DNA from 2 places in the Nocardia sp. 149-1B genome. Region 2 is predicted to be linked to the other one. Evidence: predicted binding sites of a transcription regulator. Region 2 holds the regulator's gene; the other holds the start of a gene.

Region 1 (4,110 bases), 2.1 Mb from region 2:
CCCCGCTGTCGGGCTCGACGATGTCGGCGAGGACGCGCCCGACGAGCGCGGCGTCGTCCTGGACATCGGGCGCCATGGCCATCCGCAGCAGCTGCGGCGCATCGAGCAGCCCGATGGCCACGATCCGGTCCTCGCGGGACCACACCCGCACGTCGGCCGCCGTACGCTCCGCCCCGTCGCGCCAGTGGAACCCGAGGTCGCCCGGGTGCAGCTGCATCGGCGCCCGGTCGACCTGCCACTCGCGCAGCACCGTCGCCGCCCGGCTCAGGCCCGCGACGTCCGGGGTCGCCATCTCGATGCCCACCGGCCGATCAAGTCACGACGCGGCGCTGCGGGCAAGCGGTTTGTGCGTCGCGAGCGATGGCGCCCGATGGCCTGCGCGGGGTGGCGGTGTTCGGGCGGCTGGCGGGCGGGCGTGTGGTTCCGGTGATCGAGCTTGTCGAGGTCCCCGCACTGTGGTTGGGGTGGTGGGTTGCGGGGGTCTCGAGGGCGCTCGAGGGCGCTCGCTGGCGCTCGCTGCTCGACCGGCGGGGGGCTTTCGGTCTATGTCCTCCGGGTGAAGGCGACCTTGCCGTTGGGGAGCAGGGTGGTCTCGTAGTTGGGGTCGTGGGCTCGGGCGTGGTGGTGGGGGCAGTAGAGCCGGGCGTGGGTGATGTCGGTCGTTCCGCCGGTGGCCCAGGGTGGGTCGTGGTGGGTCTGGGTCATGCCGGGTGGCCAGTCGCAGTGGTCGGCGGTGCAGCCTTTGTCGCGCAGTGCGATCGCGATCCTCTGGGCTTTGGAGTGGAAGCGGCGGGTGCGGCCGAGGTCGAGGACCTCGGAGGCGCCGCCGAGGACGGCGGGGATGATCCCTGCTTCGCAGGCGAGGCGTCGGGCTTGGCCGGGGGAGATCACGGCACCGGTGTCGAGGACCCCGGGCTTGAGCCCGCCCTGCAACGTGTCGATGGGGATGGTGACGACCACGGTGGCGGACACTCCGCCGGTGTTCGGGAGCTTGTTGGCGGGGTAGCGCTCGATCCACTCCACGAGGGCTTGTCCCATGCGCTGCGGTCCGGGCTTGCGTTCCCCGAGGTGCCCGTCGACGGCGGTGCGGTGCTTGGGTGCGGCGATGGCAAGGAGCTGCTTCTTGAAGGCCTCGGCCTGCGCGGTCGGGAGGGTGAACCGCCCGTGGGTCAGGCCGTCGCCGTTGTCGGTCATGGTGAGCCGGGTCGCCATGGCTGCTTCGCGTTCCTCGCGCAAGAGCAGTTTCGCTTGGTGGGCGTCGGCTGCTTCGGGGTCGATGACGTGGAGGAGTCCTTGGCCGAGGTTGGCGAGCTCTTTGGCGTTGTAGTGGGCTGCTTCATCGATGAGGTGCGCTTCTGCCCGGTCCCGGAGGTCTGGTTCGACGTGGTCGGGGAGCTCGTCGACGGCGTGGATGATCACGGCTGCCTGGTCGGGCAGCACGGCGCCGGCCTTGAACGCGGCGTGCACGAGGGGGTGCTGGTCGAGGCCGGTGCCGAGCTTGGTGATCCGGTGGGCTTCGGCGTGGGCGAGGCGGGTCTGGTGCGCCCACCAGTTCGGCACCGAGGTGGCGCCGACCTGCTCCGCCACACCCACGGACCCGGCGTGCGAGGCGAGGCGGGCCTGCAGCTCGGTGACCCGCGCGGCGACCCGGGTGAGCTCGACGACGGTGGCGGCGGTCTCGTGGACGTCCATGGACCACAGGGACGCATCGGCGATCTGGTCGAGGGCGTCGGAGATCTCGGTGACGGCGCGGCTGACCCGGTGTGAAGGGTGAGCTTGTGCGGTCATCGCCACTCCCGAGATGAAGTCGTGGCGACAGTCTACCGAACACGTGTTCGAGTTGTCAAGGATCGGATTTGACTCGTTCTGGCGGGGTGGTTTCGAGGCTCGGGCCTGGCGGCCCTCGCACCTCAACCACCGTCGTCGGGGCGGCGGTCAGGGGGCCGGGAGGAGGCCGTGACCGCGGCGGACCTGTCCCGCTTTGCTGCCGACGACGGCGACCACAATCGGCCTGAAGCCGATGCACATCTCGACGCGGGCGCTCGGGCTGCGGTGGTTTCGAGGCTCGCTGCGCTCGCACCTCAACCACCGGAGGTCGGTGGTTGAGGTGCGAGGAGCCCCAGCGACGAGCCTCGAAACCACCGCGCGGGGAGGCGGCGGTCAGGGGGCCGGGAGGAGGCCGTGGCCGCGGCGGACCTGTCCCGCTTTGCTGCCGACGACGGCGACCACAATCGGCCTGAAGCCGATGCACATCTCGACGCGGGCGCTTGGGCTGCGGTGGTTTCGAGGCTCGCTGCGCTCGCACCTCAACCACCGGAGGTCGGTGGTTGAGGTGCGAGGAGCCCCAGCGACGAGCCTCGAAACCACCGCGCGGGGAGGCGGCGGTCAGGGGGCCGGGAGGAGGCCGTGACCGCGGCGGACCTGTCCCGCCTTGCTGCCAACGACGGCGACCACAATCGGCCTGAAGCCGATGCACATCTCGACGCGGGCGCTCGGGCTGCGGTGGTTTCGAGGCTCGCTGCGCTCGCACCTCAACCACCGTGCTTCGAGGAGGCGGTCGGGAAGCCGGCGGCGGACCCGTGCCGAAGCGGCGCCGTACCGCTTTGCTGCCAAAGAACATCGACCACCGCCGACCCGCAGCCGGCGTACATCTGGACCGAGGCACGAGGGCTTCGGAGGCCTCGACAAGCTCGACCGACGGCTACCACCGCGGTCAGCCCCAGAACTCGGCGAGCGTGGGGGCGACGGTGAGGCCTTGGCGGTGGCCGGCGCTGGCGGCGTCGGGGCGGAGCGAGACGTTCATGGCGTTGGCGCCGAACAGGTGCTCGGAGTCGGGGTCGGGGAAGACCGTCTCGACCAGGCTGCCGCCGGCGCGCAGCTCGTCGACCTGGGCGGCCAGGTGCTGGTTCCACGGCAACGGCATGCGGGTGCGACCGCCGAAGGGGGAGAGCACCAGGACCCGGGCGTACCCGGCCGCCAGATCGGCGTTCTCGTTGCGCCGGTAGCCGCCGTCGATGTACCGGTGCTCGCCGATGGCGTGGGGCCGGGCGCTGGCGCAGCTCGCGGCGATGGCGTCGGCCAGGTCGACCCCGCTGGCGCGGTCGAAGACCACCGGTGCGCCCGTGCGCGCGTCGACCGCCGTGATGCGCACGAGGCGGTCCGGCCAGTCCTGGCTGGGCAGCCGGGCGGCGACCGTGGCGCGCCAGCGCTCGTGCACGACGCTGTCGGTCTCGGCGTCGATCTCCAGTGCGGCGGCCCCCAACCGGAGGCGCAGGTCCTCCGGATCGGTCGAGGCGGCGATGATCGCGCGGGTGCGCTCCAGCTGGCCGGCTACCCAGCTGGGCACGGCGCCGCTCGGTGCCGAGCCGGCGCGCTCCGGGCGCACCGGGCCCAGTGCGTCGGTGAGCAGGTCGGTCGGGCTCGCGCTGGTGATCTGGACCGCGGCCGTCGACCCGGCCGAGGTCCCGACGACCAGGTCGGGCGTCGTCACGTCGAGGCCGGCCTCGAACAGGCCGGCGACGACGCCGATCAGCCACGCGTTGCCGGTCGAGCCGCCGCCACCGAGGACCAGGGCGCGGCGCGTGGGGAGGGAGGAAGAAGTGTCGTTCATGGGAGTCGCCTCTCGAGAGCTCAGGGAGGGCGCTCCCGGCGACGACTACCTCGGCCGCGCGATCGTGGACTGCAGGGGAGCACCCGTTGCGGGTGTTGCGTTCATGGGGCTCACCTCCTGCCGGTCGATCACGATCGCGGTCACGCTACCGCTCGGGCCGCCCCGAGGGCGACCTCTTAGGCTCGGATCGTGAGCGAGCGACTGGTCTGGATGCCGTTCGACCCCGCGGAGCTGGGCGACCCGCCCGACGGACTGCGCTATGAGGTCGTGGACCCCACCGACCACGTGCCCGACACGGTCGGGGAGGTCCGGTTCTACGTGCCGCCGTACCAGGTGGGCAGCCGGGTGGGGGAGGTGCTGCCGCTGATGACGAGCCTCGAGGTCGTGCAGACGCTGACCGCCGGGGTCGACAACCTCCGCGGGAGCATCCCGGACGGCGTCACGCTGTGCAACGGACGCGGCATCCACGACACCTCCACCGCCGAGCTCGCGCTCACCCT
Region 2 (4,110 bases):
CCACCTTGACGTCGACGAACCCGAGCCGCAGGCCGAGGTCGCGCACGACGTCCCCGTCGAGGTCGCTGACGATGCCGAGCGAGCGCTGTGCGGCGAGCTTGGGCCAGCACACCCACACCATGCCGGCCGTGCTCGTGCGCTCGAACAGCGTGGGGAGCCGACCCCTCAGCCCGCTCAGCTTGGTGTGGAAGGTCAGCGTGACATCGGCCGTCGGGGGCAGCCTGCGGACGACCCGGGCACCGCCGAGGTCGCCGAGGTCCACGTCGCCCGGGAGGCCGTCGAGAAGGACGACGTGGGAGTCCTTGATGCCCAGCTTGCGCACCAACGGAGTGCCTGAGTAGCCAGCCGCCATGGCGCGGAGACTAGCGAGATGCCCTGCCGCCGTCCTGGCAACGAGTGCTGCGATCAGGGTCGGGACGCCGCGAGGGGCGGGGCCACCAGGCCCCGCCCCTCGTCTTCCCCGGCTCGCCAGCCGGGGTCGAAGCGGCTGACGATGTCTGTGGTGGTGCTACTCGACGGGCACCAGCAGCCGCTGCCCGGCGGTCACCATGCCCGTGTCGAGCGCGTTGAGGTGCTGGATGTGGTCGACCATCCCCCGCACGTCACCGTCGGCGGCGATCCCGGCCGCGATGTCCCAGAGGGTGTCGCCGGACCCGACCATCACCACGCGGGTGGGCTCAGGGGTGCCGGGCTCGTCGGTGGCGACCGAGCCGCCCGCGAGCACGAAGCCGATCGTGAGGATCGCGAACACCGCGACCACGAGCACCACGAGCCGGCCGCGGCGGGTGAGTCGGACCGAGCCGGGCCGCTCCGGGCCCGCCTGCCGGATCCGGGCGGTGGGGGTGATCGTCATCGTGCTCATCGTGACCTCCTGGGGAAGTGGCGGTCTGCCGTCGGTCGTGCTGTCTCGATGTCAGTTCTAGTGGTGGCCACCGACAGTCCCGCCGGGACTGTCTGGACCGGCCACTCGATCAGACGTTCGATCGAACATGTGTACGACGGTAGAGCACGTGTTCGAACGAATCAAGGCTCGACACGAACATTTGTTCGAAGGCGCCCAGGTCGTCTCCGAGGAGGCCCGAGGGGGCCGAGGAGGTCAGTCCCGACGTGCGATGGCCCGGCGCCCCTGCGCGGCGAACAGGCCGGTGGCCCGGCCGGCGAGGCCAGGAGCGAGCGTGGTCGCGCGGACCAGCCCGCCTCGCCACGCGGGCACCGTCCGCACCACGCGGCCCGCGCCGAGCAGGCCGACGGCCGCCTCGGCCACCTCGTCGACGCTGAGGATCCGGCCGCCCGAGTGCACCAGCGCCGCGCCGAGCCCGCCCGGCCGCTGAGCGTCGAGCATCGCGGTCCGCACCCCGTCGGGGCAGAGCGCGTGGACGCGCACCCGCCGTGGGGTCTCGGCCGCCACCGACATCGACGCGGAGACGATCGCCGCCTTGGTCGCGGCGTACACGCTGTAGCCCGGCACCGGCCCCAGCCCCGCGAGCGAGGCGGTGTTGACCACGTCGCCGCCACGCGGCCCGAACGCCGCGACCGCGGCCCGCATCCCCCACAGCGTGCCGAGCAGGTTGACCTCGACGATCCGCCGCACGACCTCGTCGGAGAGGTCGCCGATCATGCCGTCGTCGCCGACGCCCGCGTTGTTGAACCACGCGGTCAGCTCCCCGTGGCGGCCGGCCGCCACGGCCGTGGCCCGGTGGGCGTCGGGGTCGCGTACGTCGAGCCCGCGGCCCTCCGCGGCGCCGATCTCCTCGGCGCAGCTGCGGGCACCCTCGCCGTCGACGTCGGTGACCACCACGGCGTACCCGCTCCGCACCAGTCGTTCGGCGATCCCGCGTCCGATCCCGCGCGCGCCGCCGGTCACGACCGCGCTCTTCACCCGTGTGCTCATGGGCGCAGTCTGTCCGACACGCCGTTCGAACAGGTGTTTGAACGAACCGGCCGAGATGGCTACGGTGCTCCTATGGCCTCGCCCAAGACCGGCAAGAACGCCGCATCCCGCGCCTCCTCGCGCGTCACCGAGCTGCCCGACGGGCCCCCGGACGCCACGGGGCTGACCCCGCGACAGCAGCGCGTGCTCGCGCACATCAAGGACTCGATCGAGCACCGCGGCTACCCGCCGTCGATGCGCGAGATCGGCGAGGCGGTCGGCCTGACCAGCTCCTCGAGCGTGGCCCACCAGCTCAAGACGCTCGAGGAGAAGGGCTTCCTCAAGCGCGACCCGCACCGGCCGCGGGCCCTGGAGGTGTTCCTGCCCGAGGTGATGGCCGCCCGTCGTTCGATGTCGGGCGCCGAGGAGACCTCGTTCGACGAGACCGGCGTGGGCGACGCCCTCCCGGCCGCACGGTACGTCCCCGTCGTCGGCCGGATCGCCGCCGGCGGCCCGATCCTCGCCGAGGAGCGCGTCGAGCAGGTCTTCCCGCTGCCGCGCGAGCTCGTGGGCGACGGGCAGCTCTTCCTGCTGGAGGTGCGCGGCGACTCGATGATCGAGGCGGCGATCTGCGACGGCGACTACGTGGCGATCCGCCAGCAGCCCACCGCGGAGAACGGCGAGATCGTCGCCGCGATGATCGACGGGGAGGCGACCGTCAAGACCTTCCAGCGCAAGGACGGAAATGTGTGGCTGCTGCCGCACAACCCGGCCTACGATCCCATCGACGGCACCCATGCGACCATCTTGGGTAAGGTGACAGCGGTGCTGCGCCGGGTCTGACGTCCATTCGTGGTCGGGGAAATACCTGAGCAGACCCTGGTGTTATATCCGGGACGATCCGGATGCCACGGGGAGGATGCATGAACAACGCTGGTGCTGTGACGACAGCATCTGCGCTCGCCCGCCCTCGGCCCCTGCCGCGGTGGGTGCGCGGCATCTTCGAGCTCGTGTTGATCCTGGCGCTCTGGGTGATCTACAGCCTGGCCCGCCTGCTCGCCGACACGAACATGCAGCCCGCGCTGCACCGTGCCAACGAGCTGCTGCACGTCGAGAGCGTCATGGGCATCCAGTGGGAGACCCCGCTCAACAAGCTGTTCACCGACCACCGGGTGATCGGCCTGCTCGGCAGCTACTGGTACGCCACCCTCCACTACGTCGTCACCGCCGGCGTGCTGATCTGGCTGTGGCGCCTCGGCGCCGACCGCTACGGTCCCGCTCGGCGGGCGCTGGTGATCGGCACCCTGCTCGGGCTGGCGGCCTACATCTCGCTGCCGACCGCGCCGCCGCGCTTCATCGGCGGGTACGTCGACGTCCTCAGCCTGCACGCCGCCGACGGCTGGTGGGGCGGCGACGCCTCCGCGCCGCGGGGCCTGGGCGGGCTGACCAACGAGCTCGCGGCGTTCCCCTCCCTGCACGCCGGGTGGTCCCTGTGGGTCGCGCTCGCGCTGCAGATCTACGCCTCCCGCAAGTGGGTCCGCGTCCTGGGCTGGCTCTACGCCCTCGGCACGGTGGTCGTGATCGTCGGCACCGGCAACCACTGGGTGATCGACGCGATCATGGGCTGGCTGGTCATCGCGGTCGGCTGGGCCGCCGCCGAGGCCATCGGCCGGATCCCGCTGCGGCGGCTGCTGCGTCTCGACTCACGACGCGAGCCGGCGCCGTACCTCGTCCCCGAGGCGGCCGAGGCGCTCGATGCGGCCGCCGTCCAGGACCAGCTCCAGACTGCTCGGCGCGTGGTCGACGCGGACCAGTGAGCCCGGCCCGGGTGTCCCCCGGGTGAACAGACGGTGCTCACACTCGGCGGTCCGTGCCTCGGCACCGGATCGGTCGTTCACTGAGGCGTGACCGCGCCAGACTCCCCGCCTCCCGTCCACCGTCGTACCGTCCTCGGCACCGCCTCCGCGGGCGCCGCGGCTCTCGTCGTCGCCGCTCCGCTCGCCGGCTCGGCCGAGGCCTGGGGCTCTGCCGCAGACTCCCGTGGCATCGGCGAGCGTCGCGGCCGCGCGTTCCGCCACGGCGTCGCCTCGGGCGACCCGCTCTCCCATGCCGTGCTCATCTGGACCCGGGTCACGCCGACCGCCGCCAGCACCCCCGGCTCGGGCCAGGGGCCGCGCGCGGACGTGGGGTGGGAGGTCGCCACCGACGCCGGGTTCCGGCGGGTCGTGCGTCGCGGGACC

Evidence for each region. The regulator LexA, encoded in region 2, represses DNA repair genes until DNA is damaged. The targets are predictions, from matches to a motif close to CGAACANNTGTTCG.
Region 1: a site for LexA is predicted at 1,825-1,838, ahead of AC3ANS_RS14010 (HNH endonuclease signature motif containing protein). Genes of this name have one in related genera too.

Annotation. Positions count from the first base shown of each region.
Region 1 covers NZ_CM173233.1:2,923,525-2,927,634, reverse strand. The annotation lists gene AC3ANS_RS14015 (GNAT family N-acetyltransferase) at 1-304, opposite strand, end outside; gene AC3ANS_RS14010 (HNH endonuclease signature motif containing protein) at 544-1,788, opposite strand; gene AC3ANS_RS14005 (patatin-like phospholipase family protein) at 2,714-3,610, opposite strand; gene AC3ANS_RS14000 (2-hydroxyacid dehydrogenase) at 3,800-4,110, shown strand, end outside.
Region 2 covers NZ_CM173233.1:774,147-778,256, reverse strand. The annotation lists gene AC3ANS_RS03765 (DUF3052 family protein) at 1-352, opposite strand, end outside; gene AC3ANS_RS03760 (LysM peptidoglycan-binding domain-containing protein) at 509-862, opposite strand; gene AC3ANS_RS03755 (SDR family NAD(P)-dependent oxidoreductase) at 1,097-1,891, opposite strand; gene lexA (transcriptional repressor LexA) at 1,964-2,713, shown strand; gene AC3ANS_RS03745 (phosphatase PAP2 family protein) at 2,812-3,687, shown strand; gene AC3ANS_RS03740 (alkaline phosphatase D family protein) at 3,775-4,110, shown strand, end outside.